2 regions of the Streptomyces violaceoruber genome follow, and region 1 is predicted to be linked to the other one. Evidence: riboswitches for the same ligand, from Rfam matches in the RefSeq annotation. Region 1 holds a riboswitch; the other holds the start of a gene.
The links. Region 1 has a riboswitch for cobalamin ahead of R2E43_RS08630 (energy-coupling factor ABC transporter permease). Riboswitches for the same ligand answer to the same signal wherever they lie in the genome.
Positions count from the first base shown of each region.

Region 1 (7,556 bases):
GCGGTGCGCGCGAAGTCCGTCCCGGCCGAGTAGGCACTCCCGTCCAGGCCGAGCAGGCCACCCCCCTTCAGTAGGCGCCCCGGTTGACGGGCGCCCTATTTGCACGTCCATGTGCAACAAACTACGCTGCTCTTGTCTGCTCACTCATGGGCAATTAACTCGCCCTCGTTTGTCTCCGGGAGCCCTCCATGCCCCTGCTCGCCACCACCCCCGTCGAGAAGATGCCCGGGCCCTACGCCCGGCGCTGGTGGGCTCTCCTGGTGCTCTGCCTGAGCCTGCTGATCGTCGTCATGGCCAACACGTCCCTGATCGTGGCGGCCCCGGACATGACGACCGACCTGGGCCTGAGCAGCAGCGACCTGCAATGGGTCATCGACGGCTACACCGTTCCGTACGCCGCGCTGATGCTGGTGCTCGGCGCGATCGGCGACAAGTACAGCCGCCGCGGCGCCCTGGTCACCGGTCTGGTGATCTTCGCGGGCGGTTCGGTGATGGGCAGCCTGGTGCACGAGACGGGGCTGGTCATCGCGGCCCGGGCGGTCATGGGCGTCGGTGCCGCCGTCGTCATGCCGGCCACGCTGTCCCTGCTGGTCGCGGTCTTCCCGAAGGGGGAGCGGGCCCGCGCCATCACGGCCTGGACCGCCACCTCGGGACTGGCCATCGCGGTCGGGCCGCTGGTCGCCGGGTGGCTCCTGGAGGACCACGCCTGGGGCTCGACCTTCCTGGTCAACGTCCCCGTCGCGGTCCTCGCCGTCGTCGGCGCGCTGGTCCTCGTACCGCCGTCCAGGGCGGCCGGCATGGGCCGCATCGACTACGTCGGCGGCCTGCTCTCCATCGTCTCCGTGGGCAGCCTGGTCTACGCGACCATCGAGGGCCCGCACTTCGGCTGGGGCGCCGGCCCCGTCACCGCGGCCGTCGTCGCCGCCGTCGGCCTGATCGGCTTCGTGACCTGGGAGCTGCGCCACCCGCACCCCATGCTGGACGTGCGGCGCTTCCTGCTGCGGCCCTTCAGCGGCTCCATGCTGGCGGTGCTGTTCTTCTTCTTCGGCACCTACGGCGCCATCTACTACGCCACGCAGTTCCTGCAGTTCGTGCTCGGCTTCGGCGCGCTGGAGACCGGCGTACGGCTGCTGCCGCTGGCCGGGGCCGTGTTCGTCGGCGCCGCGGTGACCGGGCGGCTGACCCCGAGGCTCGGCGTGCGGGCCATGGTCGGCTCCGGCATGGCGATCGGCACCGTCGGCGTCTTCCTGCTCGTCCTGATCGACCAGGGCTCCACCTACGCCGACTTCCTCGCCCCGATGCTGCTGCTCGGCCTCGCCATCGGCCTCAGCGTCTCCCCGGCCACCGACACCATCATGGGGTCCTTCCCGGAGAGCGAACTGGGCGTCGGCGGCGGCGCCAACGACACCGCGCTGGAACTCGGCGGCTCGCTGGGCATCGCCGTCCTGGGCTCCCTGCTCGGCACCGCCTACCGGGACGAACTGGCCGGCCTGGTGGGCGACCGGCTGCCGGCCGCCGCGCTGGACACCGCCCAGGACTCGGTGGGCGGCGGACTGGCCGTCGCCGGGCGGCTCGCCACCGACCCGGCCGCCGGGCCCGAGCAGGCGCAGGCCCTCGCCGACGCCGTGAACAAGGCCTTCGCCCACGGCGTCTCCACGACCAGCCTCGTCGGCGGCGTCATCATGGCGGCCGGCACCCTGATCGTCCTCGCCGTCCTGCCCGGCCGCCGCGCCCGCGCCCAACAGGCGGAGGACGCCCGGGAACCGGAGTACAGCGGCGCGGCGAGCTGACCCCGGGCAGCGCTCGTCACTCCGCCAGCGCCGCCAGCTCCTCCGCCGTACGCGGGCCCGTCGCCGAGTCCGCCAACAGCCCCCGCGCCCGCAGCAGTCCGGTCGCCGCGACGCCCCAGGGAAGCCGCAGCCCGGCCCGCCGCAGCAGGTCGGTGCGGGCCAGCGTCGCGGCGGTCGGGCCGGTGCGCACCCCCTCCGGGGTGAGCAGGGCGGCGTCGTCGGACCAGCGCAGGGCCAGGTCGACGTCGTGGGTGGCCATCACCACGGTGGTGCCGCCCGCGCGCAGCCCGTCCAGGGTGGCGAGCAGCCGCTCCTGCCCGTCCGGGTCGAGCCCCGCGGTCGGCTCGTCGAGGATCAGCACCCGGGGCCGCATCGCGACCGCCCCCGCGATCGCGGTCCGCTTGCGCTGCCCGTACGACAGCAGGTGCGTGGGCCGCTCGGCCAGTCCCGCGATGTCCAGCGCGGCCAGCGCCTCCCCGACCCGGGACCTGACCTCCGCGTCGGACAGGCCGAGGTTCAGCGGACCGAAGGACACGTCCTGGCCGACCGAGGCCGCGAAGAGCTGGTCGTCCGGGTCCTGCACCACCAGTTGCACCGTGGTCCGCAGCCGGGTCAGCCCCTTGCGGTCGTAGGCCACCGGCTCCCCGCCGAGCGTCAACGTCCCCGTACGCGGCCTCAGTCCGCCGCTGAGCAGCCGCATCAGCGTGGTCTTGCCACTGCCGTTGCGGCCGAGCAGCGCCAGCGCCCGCCCCTCGCGCACCGCGAAGTCCAGGCCCGTCAGCACGTCCGGACCCTCCTCGTACGCGAACGCCGCGCCCCGCAGGGCGACCAGGGCCGGGGCCGGTTCAGAGGTCTGGGCCGGTTCGCTCACGACAGGGGTCCTTCCAGTACGAGGGTGAGGACGGCCAGCGCCGCGAGCAGCGCGACGCTCGCCGCCGTGAACGGCACCGACACGCGCGCCTCGGGCACCAGCACGCGCAGGGTGCCGTCGTAACCGCGCCCGGCGAGCCCCGACTGGAGCCGCGCCGCCCGGTCGAAGGCCCGCACGAACGCGGTGGCGCCGAGCCCGCCGAGCGAACGCCAGGTCGCCGCCCGCGTGGTGTGTCCGAGCCGCGCGGCCTGCGCCTGCCGGATCCGGCGCACCGAGTCCAGCAGCAGGAAACTCATCCGGTACGTCACCAGCGCCACGTCCACGACCGGGGCGGGCACCCCGGCCCGCACCAGCCTCGGCAGCAGGTCCGACATCGGCGTGGTGAACGCGAACAGCAGCACCCCCAGCGAGGCCGCCGAGGTGCGCAGCAGCAGCCCACCCGCGCGCACCGCACCGCCGTCGGCCGCCGTCAGGAACCCGTCCGGGCCCCCGACCTGCACCAGCAGCGGCAACGCACCCGTCACGCAGAACCCCAGCGGCACCCGGTAGGCCCGCCACAGCCGGCGTCCGGGCACGCCCGCCGGGCCGAGCAGCACCGTCAGCGCCGCCACCAGCACCAGCGCCGCGCCCGGCCAGGGCGGCAGCGAGATCGCGAGCACGGTCAGGCCGAGACCGAGCACGGCCTTGTCCACGGGATGGCGGCGGCGCCAGCGACTGCCGTGCGCCGCCGCGTCGATCGGCAGCACTCAGTCCCCTTCGGGGGCGTCCCCCGGTGCCGCCGCGGCCCCGGAAGCCGCCGACGCCCGCTCCTCGCCCTGCCGTCGGCCCCGGCGCAGGCCGAAGTAGTACGCCAGCACGCCCGCGCCGAGCGCGGCCTGCAGGGCGAACAGCGCCGACTCGACCTCCCCGGACGGCGGTTCGTACAGCGGGGAGAACCACGGTTCGTAGTCCGGTTCGATCTCGGTGATCGCCGTCTCCGCCTCCGCGTCGGCCCCGGCGAACGGCTCCTCCTTGTGGTCGCCGAGCCCCAGCACCAGCGGCAGCACCGCCAGCGCGGCCACCGCGAGCAGCAGCAGGGCGTTGATCCTCGTGTTCCGGCTCATCGCGCCACCGCCTTCTGCTTCCGCTCGCCGGTCCGGGTCAGCAGCACGCCCAGCCGGGTCAGTTCGCCCTTGCTGGACTGCACGAGCAGCCGCATCACGATCACCGTGAGCAGGCCCTCGCTCACCGCGAGCGGAATCTGCGTCACCGCGAAGATGGACCCGAACTTGCCGAGCGCGCCCAGGAACCCGCTGCTCGGATCCGGGAAGGCCAGCGCCAGCTGCACGCTGGTGACGCAGTACGTGGACAGGTCGGCGACGAACGCGCCGAAGAACACGGTGACCATCAACGGCACGTCCCAGCGGCGCAGCAGCCGGTAGACGCCGTATCCGGCCCAGGGGCCGACGATCGCCATCGAGAAGACGTTGGCGCCGAGCGTGGTGAGCCCGCCGTGGGCGAGCAGCAGCGCCTGGAAGAGCAGCGTGATGGTGCCAAGGACCGCCATGATCGGCGGCCGGAACAGGATCGCGCCCAGACCGGTGCCGGTCGGGTGGGAGCAACTCCCGGTGACCGACGGCAGCTTCAGGGCCGACAGGACGAACGTGAAGGCTCCGGAGGCACCGAGGAGCAGTGTGCTCTCCGGGTGCTCCCTGACCTCACGGGTGAGTGACCGGACTCCGTGGACGACGAACGGCGCGGACGCGACACCCCAGGCGATCGCGTGCGCCGGTGGCAGAAAGCCCTCGGCTATGTGCATGACTCGGCAGACCCTCTCCAGCACCTCGTGGATGGACGACGCGCCTTGGCCGGTCTCCTGGCTTACGGGTACCACCGCCCGTGCTCCGCCTTCCCGGACCGCAAGCGATCCAGTGGCTGCCCGTCAGGGCCGGAGCCGGACTTCCCGATTCACAGTGGCGAGGGCCGCACCGGCATCACACCGGATTTCCCGTTCACCAAGGCGTGGCGACAGTAGTGCTCCCACCGGGGTGGGCACAAGCAGGCCTCGGGGCCCGCGCACCGGCCGCCGGGCCGCCGAACATGCCTCAGGGCTGCGCCAACGCCCGGCGCCGCCGGTCCGTCAGCCGACGCCGGTCGTCCTCGCCCATCGTGGCGAAGATCTCCGCACGCCTGTGGTGCAGGGCACGCAACTCCTCCTCGCCGAGCGACTCGGCCCAGCGGCGGCGCGCCTCGCCGAGACCGGCGACCTGCTCCGGGGTCAGGGGACGTGTTACGGCGGTCATCTCCTCGATCACGTCCAGCAGGGCCTCGGTCGAGCCGTCCGCGGCGGCGTCCAGCGCGCCCAGCACACCCAGCAGCCGGATCCGCAGCTCGGCCGTCTGCCGCAGCCGCTCCTCGACGACGCCGAGCTGCCGCCGGATCAGCTCCGCCGGATCGTGGTCCGGCTCGGCGTCGAGCACCGCGCGGATCCGGGCCAGCGGAAGCCCGAAACTGCGCAGCGCCAGGACGCGGTGCAGACGCCGGACGTCGCCGGCGTCGTAGCAGCGGTGGCCGCCCTCGGTGCGGGCGGACGGGGTGAGCAGGCCGAGCCGGTCGTAGTAGCGCAGGGTGCGGATGCTCAGCCCGGTCTCCCGAGCGAGTGCGCCGATGCGCCGGCTTCCGTCGGTCGCGTGCGTCATGGGTTCCTCCTGGGTCTGCGACCGAGGCTAGAAGGTGACGCGGCGGCACCTTCAAGGCCCGCCTCAGCGCGAGCGGCCCCGCTGGGGCCCCCGGACCACCCGGTCGCGCATCCGGGTGGTCAGGGCGGTGGCGGCGGCCGTGAGGAAGACGAAGCTGTACGTGATCTGCAGCACGGTCACGACCCGCGCGGCCTGGCCCCTCGGGGTGATGTCCCCGTACCCGACGGTGGCGAGCGTCACCACGGTGAAGTACAGCGCGTCGATCCGGGTGTGCAGTCCGTTGAACTCGCCCGGCGACTTGGCCAGGGCGTAGTACGCCGCCGAGAAGACGTGCACGGACAGGACGATCAGCAGCGAGATGACCACGCCGGGGCGGCTGTCCGGACGGTCGAGGAGGACGTGCCGGATCTGCCGCAGCAGCAGCACGGCCACCACGGTCAGCAGCAGGGCGAACAGCACCCAGCTCAGCACCGGCCGCTGCGGCCCCAGGTGGTCCAGGGGGAGCAGGAAGTACGCCACGACCACTGCGGCCGCGATCCCCGCCCGTACGACCCAGGGCCCGACGGCGTCCCAGCCGGTACGGCGGCGCGGGGGAGTACGAGGGCGAGGACGCGGGTGTGCGGTCCGGCGGTCCGGCGGTCCTTCACCGTGCCGCTCCCGCCGACGGCGCCCCGCCCGGCGACCCGCCCGCCTCCGGCGGGGTCCGGCGCACCAGTTGCGCCACGACGAACGCGACGACCGAGGCCATGACGATCAGCGGCATCTGGTCGTGGGAGTCCCGGCCCATCAGCAGCACCGCGAGGACCGAGCTGGCCAGCGGCAGCCCCGTCACCGCGGCCGCCGCGGCGGCGATGCCGAGGGCGAGCGCCGGGGTCGCGCCGAAGCCGGGCAGCCCGGAGCAGGCCAGGGCCGTCGCCGCGCCCAGCAGGACGGCCGGGAAGATCGGGCCGCCGCGCAGCGCGCCCAGCGCGATGCCCCAGGCCAGCCCCTTGCAGGCGACCAGCGCGACGAGCGCCCCCACGGACCAGGCGTGCGGATGCGCGGCGAGCTGGGCGAGGGTGGCCTGGCCGGACAGCGCCGCCTCGGCCGGGGAGCGGCCGGTGATCAGCGCGTACGCCGCGACACAGACGCCGACCGCGGTGGCGCAGGCGACGGTGCGGGCGGCCGTGCGGTGCCGGGTCCAGGAGACGGTGCGGCGGCCCAGCGCCCGGGCCAGCGTCACCAGTACGGCGATCAGGGCCGCGGTGGGCAGGCCCCACAGGAAGTCACCCGCGTCCGGATTGGCCTGCGGCGGCAGGTCGGGCAGGCTCAGCGCGCCGATCTCCAGCCCCGTCCACTGCCCGAAGCCGGTGAAGACCAGGGCACCGGTCGCGCTGGCCAGCAGGCAGGGCAGCAGCAGGGCGACCAGGCGGGTGCCGGCCAGCCCCGCCCCCTCGATGAGCAGCACCGCCGCCGCGATCGGGCCGCCGAGGATGGTGGAGATCGCGGCGGTGGAGCCGGCCGTGGCGAGAATCGCGCTCGCCTGCTGGTCTCCGCCCGCGCCCGCCCGCCGCACCGCCAGCAGGGCGAGCCCGCTGCCGACGGCCATGAGCGGGGCCTCGGGGCCCAGCACCACGCCGAGCGGCAGCGTGGCCAGCGCCGCCAGCACCGCGCCGGGCAGCGCGCGGGGGCCGACCGGCGCCCCGCCCAGGCCGTTGACGGGGAGATGGCCGCCGCCGCCCGGCATCCGGGTCACGATCGGCGCCAGGATCAGCCCGGCGAGCACCAGCGCGGGCAGCGGCCACCACCACGGTGGGGTGTCGTATCCGGCCGCCTCGGGCAGCGAGGTCCACACCCAGTGCTGCAACTCGTGCTGAAGTCCGACGAAGAAGAAGCAGGCCAGCGCGATGGGCACCCCCAGCAGCACGCACAGCAGCAACAGCCGCCGGTAGCCGGGACTGAGCAGGGTCTGCCGCAGGGACCGCTCCGCCCGGTCCGGGACCGCGTTCGCCGGCGCGGTCACGGAACCCGCCCGCGCGGGCCCCGACGGGGCAGCGGCCGACTCGTCACACGCCCTCCTTCGTCGCCCCTTGGTCCCTCGGCCCGTCGGTCACCGGGACCCGCGGGTGCCGCTCAGTTAACGCGAGGCCGGGGGCGTCCGCACGCGCACGCACGCCGCGCGATTCACCCGTCCGGCGGACCCGCCTGGCCGGGGAGCGCGGCCACCCGCAGGCTCTG
Region 1 is NZ_CP137734.1:1,987,984-1,995,539, reverse strand. It holds gene R2E43_RS08655 (TetR/AcrR family transcriptional regulator) at 1-33, shown strand, start outside; gene R2E43_RS08650 (MFS transporter) at 189-1,790, shown strand; gene R2E43_RS08645 (ATP-binding cassette domain-containing protein) at 1,807-2,661, opposite strand; gene cbiQ (cobalt ECF transporter T component CbiQ) at 2,658-3,407, opposite strand; gene R2E43_RS08635 (energy-coupling factor ABC transporter substrate-binding protein) at 3,408-3,764, opposite strand; gene R2E43_RS08630 (energy-coupling factor ABC transporter permease) at 3,761-4,459, opposite strand; cobalamin riboswitch at 4,490-4,675, opposite strand; gene R2E43_RS08625 (MerR family transcriptional regulator) at 4,746-5,339, opposite strand; gene R2E43_RS08620 (potassium channel family protein) at 5,403-5,864, opposite strand; gene R2E43_RS08615 (chloride channel protein) at 5,983-7,341, opposite strand.

Region 2 (7,556 bases), 870 kb from region 1:
TGGTCGCGATACTCACCCCGGGCAGTGAAACCATCGCGTCCACGATCATGTGGTTGCTCCAGGCACTTGCCGACCATCCGGAACATGCCGACCGCATACGCGACGAAGTCGAAGCGGTCACCGGCGGACGTCCCGTGGCATTCGAGGACGTCCGGAAGCTCAGGCACACCGGCAATGTCATCGTGGAGGCCATGCGTTTGCGTCCCGCCGTATGGGTATTGACCCGGCGCGCGGTGGCCGAGAGCGAACTCGGTGGCTATCGCATTCCGGCCGGTGCGGACATCATCTACAGTCCGTACGCAATCCAACGCGATCCGAAGTCGTACGACGACAACCTGGAGTTCGATCCCGACCGGTGGCTACCGGAACGCGCGGCGAATGTGCCGAAATACGCCATGAAGCCGTTCAGCGCGGGCAAGCGGAAGTGCCCCAGTGACCACTTCTCGATGGCCCAGCTCACGCTGATCACGGCCGCGCTCGCCACGAAGTACCGCTTCGAACAGGTGGCGGGCTCGAACGACGCGGTCCGGGTCGGCATCACGCTGCGTCCGCACGACCTGCTGGTCAGGCCCGTGGCGCGGTGACGACCCGGACGGGTCAGGCGGCGGCCTCCGGGCCCCGGAAGGTGCGCCGGTAGGCGTGCGGGGTGGTGCCCAGGGCCCTGGTGAACTGGTGCCTCAGGGCCGCCGCCGTGCCGAAACCGGCGCGCCAGGCGATCGTGTCCATCGTCTCGTCCGTCGCTTCCAGCAGCCGCTGGGCCAGCAGTACGCGCTGGCGCAGGATCCAGCGGTAGGGGGTCGTCCCGGTCTCCTGCTGGAAGCGGCGGGCGAAGGTGCGCGGGGACATGTGCGCCCGGACCGCCAGCTGCTCGACCGTGACCTCCTCGTCGAGGTGCTGCTCCATCCAGGCCAGCACCTCGCCGACGGTGTCGCAGGAGGAGCGCGGCAGCGGCCGTTCGATGTACTGCGCCTGCCCGCCGTCCCGGTGCGGAGGCACCACCATGCGCCGGGCGATCCGGTTGGCGACCTCCGGCCCCTGCTCCTTGCGCACGATGTGCAGGCAGGCATCGATACCGGCGGCGGTCCCGGCCGACGTGATCACCGGGTCCTCGTCGACGTAGAGCACGTCCGGCGCGACCCGGGCCCGCGGGTGCTGGCGGGCCAGCTCGGCCGCGTGGTGCCAGTGCACCGCGCACCGCCGCCCGTCCAGCAGGCCGGCGGCGCCCAGCACGAAGACGCCGGAGCACACGCTCAGCACGCGGGTGCCCCGGTCCGTCGCCCTGCGCAGGGCGTCCAGCAGCTCGGGCGGGTACTCCCGGCGGACGAAGTCGCTGCCCGCCGGTACCGCGATCAGGTCGGCCTCCTCCAGCCGCTCCAGACCGTACGGCGTGGAGACGGTCAGCCCGCCGACGTGAGTGCCCAGCGTGGGGCCCTCCGCGGAGACCACCGCGAAGTCGTACACCGGCAGGCCCTCGTCGCTCCGGTCGATGCCGAAGACCTCGCAGACCACGCCCAGTTCGAAGGGATGCGCACCGTCCAGCAGGACGGCCGCCACGTTCCGCAGCATGCCGCCAGTGTGCCTCGCCGGTGGCAGGAAATCGAGGCCTTACGGCAGTCCTGCCACTCCCGGTAAGGAGTCTCCGGCGCGACAGTGGTGTCATGACCGGAAACCAGATCGAAGCCCTTGTCGGAATGCTCGCGACCTTCGGACTCCTCGTCCTCATGATCCTCCCCTCGGTGATCGGCATCGTGCGCGACCGGCGCATCGACCGCCGGATCAGGGAGGCGCGGGAGGACGGGGAGACCCGGACCCGCTACGGGAAGGAGACCCGGAGCACTCAGAAGTCCTCGGACAGGTCGACCGTGCCCTCCACCGCCACCTGGTACGCCGAGGGGCGCCGCTCGAAGAAGTTGGTCAACTCCTGAACGCCCTGCAACTCCATGAAGGAGAAGGGGTTCTCGGAGCCGTACACCGGGGCGAAGCCGAGCCGCGTCAGACGCTGGTCGGCCACGCACTCCAGGTACTGCCGCATCGAGTCGGTGTTCATGCCCGGGAGGCCGTCGCCGCACAGGTCGCGCGCGAACTGCAGCTCGGCCTCGACGGCCTCCCTCAGCATGTCGGTGACCTGCTCCCGGAGCTGGTCGTCGAACAGCTCCGGCTCCTCCTTGCGCACGGTGTCGACGACGTCGAAGGCGAAGGACATGTGCATGGTCTCGTCCCGGAACACCCAGTTGGTGCCGGTGGCCAGGCCGTGCAGCAGACCCCGGCTGCGGAACCAGTAGACGTAGGCGAAGGCGCCGTAGAAGAACAGGCCCTCGATGCACGCCGCGAAGCAGATCAGGTTGAGCAGGAAGCGGCGCCGGTCGGCCTTGGTCTCCAGCCGGTCGATCGACTCGACCGAGTCCATCCACCTGAAGCAGAACTCGGCCTTCTCCCGGATGGACGGGATGTTCTCCACGGCCGCGAAGGCGGCGGCGCGGTCCTCCGGGTCGGGCAGGTAGGTGTCGAGGAGCGTCAGATAGAACTGGACGTGGACGGCCTCCTCGAAGAGCTGGCGGGACAGGTACAGCCGCGCCTCGGGGGAGTTGATGTGCTTGTAGAGGGTCAGCACCAGGTTGTTCGCGACGATCGAGTCGCCGGTGGCGAAGAAGGCCACGAGCCGGCCGATCAGGTGCTGCTCCATCGGGCTGAGCTTCGTGAGGTCGGCGACGTCCGAGTGGAGGTCGACCTCCTCGACGTGCCAGGTGTTCTTGATGGCGTCCCGGTAGCGCTCGTAGAAGTCCGGGTAGCGCATGGGGCGCAGGGTCAGCTCGAAGCCCGGGTCGAGCAGGTTCTTGGTGGTGGGGTGCGCGGGGGTCTCGGTGGTCATTACTGGCAGGCCTCGCAGGACTCGGGGTTTTCCAGGGAGCAGGCGACCGCTTCGGGGTCCGGGGCGGCCTGCACGGGGACGGTGGTGGCGCGGGCCGCGGCCCGGGCGATCCGGGTCGCCGGGCGCGAGCGCAGGTAGTACGTGGTCTTCAGGCCCTGCTTCCAGGCGTACGCGTACATCGAGGAGAGCTTCCCGATGGTCGGCGTCTCCAGGAACAGGTTCAGCGACTGGGCCTGGTCGAGGTACGGGGTGCGGGCGGCGGCCATGTCGATCAGGCCGCGCTGCGGGATCTCCCAGGCGGTGCGGTACAGCGCGCGCACGTCCTCGGGAATCCAGGTGAAGCCCTGCACCGAGCCGTTGGCCTCGCGCAGCGCCTCACGGGTGCGGGCGTCCCACACGCCGAGCCGCTTGAGGTCGTCCACCAGGTACGAGTTGACCTGGAGGAACTCGCCGGACAGCGTCTCGCGCTTGAACAGGTTGGAGACCTGCGGCTCGATGCACTCGTAGACACCGGCGATGGAGGCGATGGTCGCGGTCGGGGCGATGGCCAGGAGCAGGGAGTTGCGCAGCCCGGTCGTCGCCATGCGCGCGCGCAGCGCGGCCCAGCGCTCCGGCCAGGCGGGCTCGACGCCGTAGTGGTCCGGGTGCAGCACACCCTTGGCCGTGCGGGTCTTCTCCCAGGCCGGCAGCGGGCCGTTGCGCTCGGCGAGGTCGGCGGAGGTCTCGTACGCGGCGAGCATGATCCGCTCGGCGATACGGGTGGACAGGGCCTTCGCCTCGGGGGAGTCGAAGGGCAGCCGGAGCTGGAAGAAGACGTCCTGGAGGCCCATCGCGCCGAGGCCGACCGGGCGCCAGCGGGCGTTGGAGCGGCCCGCCTGCTCGGTCGGGTAGAAGTTGATGTCGACGACCCGGTCCAGGAAGGTGACCGCGGTGCGGACGGTGGCGTCCAGGCGCTCCCAGTCCATGTCCCCGTGCGCCGGGTCGACGAACGCGCCGAGGTTGACCGAGCCCAGGTTGCAGACCGCGGTCTCCCCGTCGTCGGTGACCTCCAGGATCTCCGTGCAGAGGTTGGAGGAGTGGACGACGTGGCCGGGGGTCGCGGTCTGGTTGGCCGTGCGGTTGGCGGTGTCCTTGAAGGTCATCCAGCCGTTGCCGGTCTGCGCGAGGGTGCGCATCATGCGGCCGTACAGCTCACGGGCGGGCAGCGTCCTGCGGGCGAGCCCCGCCTCCTCCGCCCTGCGGTAGGCGGCGTCGAACTCCTCGCCCCACAGGTCGGTCAGCTCCGGCACGTCGGCGGGGGAGAACAGCGACCAGGTCCCGTCGGCGTCCACCCGGCGCATGAACTCGTCCGGGATCCAGTGCGCGAGGTTCAGGTTGTGCGTGCGGCGGGCGTCCTCGCCGGTGTTGTCCCGCAGCTCCAGGAACTCCTCGACGTCCGCGTGCCAGGTCTCCAGGTAGACCGCGGCCGCGCCCTTGCGCCGGCCGCCCTGGTTCACGGCCGCCACCGAGGCGTCCAGCGTCTTCAGGAACGGGACGATGCCGTTGGAGTGCCCGTTGGTGCCGCGGATCAGCGAACCCCGGGCGCGGACGCGGGAGTAGGCGATGCCGATGCCGCCGGCGTGCTTGGACAGGCGGGCCACCTGGTGGAGGCGGTCGTAGAGGGAGTCCAGCTCGTCCTTGGGGGAATCCAGGAGGTAGCAGGACGACATCTGGGCGTGCCGGGTGCCGGAGTTGAAGAGGGTGGGGGAGGAGGGCAGGTAGTCCAGGCGGCTCATCAGGCCGTACAGCGCGGCGACCTCGTCCGCCGCGCGGAGCGTGTCGTCCTCGGCGAGTCCGGCGGCGACCCGCAGCAGGAAGTGCTGGGGCGTCTCGACCGCCTTGCGGGTGATCGGGTGGCGGAGCAGGTAGCGGCTGTAGAGCGTACGCAGGCCGAAGTAGCCGAAGCGGTCGTCGGCGTCCTGGTCGATCAGCGCGTCCAGGCGGTCCGCGTGCAGCCGTACGAAGGCGGCCGTGCGGTCGGCGATCAGGCCCTCGCGGTGGCCGGTGGCGACGGAGTCGGTGAAGGTGACGACGCCCTGGGAGGCGGCCTCGGCGCGGATGCCGATGGTCAGCAGGCGGGCGGCCAGCCGGGAGTAGACCGGGTCCTCGGAGATCAGACCGGCGGCCGCCTCGGTGGCCAGCTCGCGCAGCTCGGCCTCGTCGGCGCGGGCGGACCGGCCGCGCAGTGCGGCGGCGGCCACCCGGCCGGGGTCGGCGCCGGGGAGGTCGGCGGTCAGCCCGGTCAGGGTCCGCAGCAGGGCGGCACCGGGTCCGTCGGGTTCCCCGGTCGCCGTCACCGGGGTCGCTGAAGCCGGATCGGCTGGCGCGATGGTCACGTGGAGCACTCCCTCGCTCGGCACGGGGCCCGGCGGAGGGAGGGCAGGGGGCAGCTCACGAGCGCACGCGGCGTCGCGTCCACCGGCCCACTCCGCGAGGCCCGGACGTCATGGCACCCGGGCCAGGGCGGCCGGGCGCACTGTCGGCAGGTCCTCGGACTGGACAGGCGTGCGCGCACGTGCGAAGACGTACGGATGCACGCAAGTACACCGTTGCGGGACAGTTCCGGATTCGCACCGGATTCCCCTGCGGCGACAGCGAGCATGAGCATACATCTTGTGCCGGGGGACGCGAGCACCCCCAGATGTTGTGTCCCGGCGCGGTGCCGTGACGGTGTGCCGCGGCCGTGTCAGAGCGTCAGTTCGTAGGTGAGCAGCATGATGTCGTCCAGCTCCGGCAGGGGATTCCAGTCGCGGTCGGGCGTGCGGACGAAGCCCAGGCGCTCGTAGAGGCGGTGCGCGGTGCGCATGGCGGCCTGCGTCGACAGCACGACGCCCGTGCACCCCGGCACGGCCCGGGCGCGGTCGGCGCAGGCCCGCACGAGGGCCTCGCCCGCCCCGCGGCCGCGTGCCTCCCGGGCGACGGCGAGCATGCGTATCTCGGCCTCGCCGGGGCGCGCTATGTCCGCCATGGGGCCGCCGGACGGCACGAAGGTCACGCCGCCGAGCACCGCGCCGTCGGCCACGGCGACCAGCACCTCGGCGGCCGCCGCCCGCTTGGCCACGTCGCGCAGCTCGTCCAGGTACGAGTCGCTCTCCCCGAAGTCGAGGAGGCCGTCGCGCAGGTAGGCCTGCGCGGTGATCTCGCCGAGGGTGTCGTACTCCTCGGCCGTCGCCCGCCGGATCACGAAGTCCATGACGCCGAGTGTGCCCGACGGGTACGACAACGGGCCGCCGGATTTCTCCGGCGGCCCGCCTCAAACCAGGGATCAGTGCGAGCTGCCCGCCGTGGCCGGCGGCAGTTCCACCTGGACGCCCGGGTCGCCGGCGTCCGCCGTGTAGTCGCTCGGCCTGGTCTCGTCGACGCCGTCGGGCGCCTTGACCGCCCTCAGGACGAAGGTCAGGACCACGGTGACCAGCACGTTCAGCACGAAGGCGGTGAGGCCGATGTAGCCGATCTCGCCGATGCCGGGGATCTCGTCGGAGGAGCCGCCGAAGTGCTTCTGCGTCGGCGAGGCGACACCGTAGGCGGCGACCGTGCCGTAGACCATGCCGACCGCCCAGCCGCCGAGCAGCGCCCAGCGGTGGAACCAGCGGGTGAACAGGCCGCCGACCAGGGCCGGGAAGGTCTGCAGGATCCAGATGCCGCCCAGCAGCTGGAAGTTGATCGCGACGGTCTTGTCCATGCCCAGGACGAAGATCAGCGCGCCCACCTTCACCAGGAGCGACACCAGCTTGGAGACCTTGGTCTCCTGCTGCGGCGTGGCGTCCGGCTTGATGAAGTCCTTGTAGATGTTGCGGGTGAAGAGGTTCGCGGCCGCGATCGACATGATCGCCGCCGGGACCAGGGCGCCGATGCCGATCGCCGCGAACGCCACGCCCGCGAACCAGTCCGGGAACATGTTCTCGAACAGCTGCGGGATCGCCAGCTGGCCGTTGTCCACCTTGACCCCGGCCGCGATCGCCATGAAGCCGAGCAGCGCGAGCAGGCCCAGCATCAGCGAGTACAGCGGCAGGATCGTGGTGTTGCGGCGGATCACCTCACGGCTGCGCGAGGACAGCGTGGCGGTGATCGAGTGCGGGTACATGAAGAGCGCCAGGGCCGAGCCGAGCGCCAGGGTCGCGTAGGTCCACTGGCCCCCCGCGTCGGGCACCACGCCACCCTTGCCGGCCGCGGTGAACTTGTCGCTCGCCGACGCGAAGATGTCGTCGAAGCCGCCCAGCTTGATCGGGATGTAGATGATCGCCACCGCGATGACGATGTAGATCAGCGTGTCCTTCACGAACGCGATCAGCGCGGGCGCGCGCAGTCCCGACGAGTACGTGTACGCCGCCAGCACACCGAAGGCGATCAGCAGCGGCAGGTCCTTGACGAACCAGTTGGTGTCCTCGCCGCCGCCGACGCCCATCACGTCGAGGACGGCCTGGATGCCGACCAGCTGGAGCGCGATGTACGGCATGGTCGCCAGGATGCCGGTGACGGCCACCGCCAGGGACAGGCCCTTGGAGCCGAACCGGCCGCGCACGAAGTCCGAGGTCGTCACGTACCCGTGCTTGTGCGAGACCGACCACAGGCGGGGCAGGAAGGTGAAGATCAGCGGGTAGACCAGGATCGTGTACGGCACCGCGAAGAAGCCGGACGCGCCCGCCGC
Region 2 is NZ_CP137734.1:2,858,215-2,865,770, reverse strand. It holds gene R2E43_RS12415 (bifunctional albaflavenone monooxygenase/terpene synthase) at 1-584, shown strand, start outside; gene R2E43_RS12410 (GlxA family transcriptional regulator) at 598-1,566, opposite strand; gene R2E43_RS12405 (hypothetical protein) at 1,659-1,925, shown strand; gene R2E43_RS12400 (ribonucleotide-diphosphate reductase subunit beta) at 1,838-2,869, opposite strand; gene R2E43_RS12395 (ribonucleoside-diphosphate reductase subunit alpha) at 2,869-5,244, opposite strand; cobalamin riboswitch at 5,373-5,516, opposite strand; gene R2E43_RS12390 (GNAT family N-acetyltransferase) at 5,595-6,101, opposite strand; gene mctP (monocarboxylate uptake permease MctP) at 6,174-7,556, opposite strand, start outside.
Region 2: linked by a shared signal. The riboswitch ahead of R2E43_RS12395 (ribonucleoside-diphosphate reductase subunit alpha) and the one ahead of R2E43_RS08630 (energy-coupling factor ABC transporter permease) in region 1 are both predicted to bind cobalamin.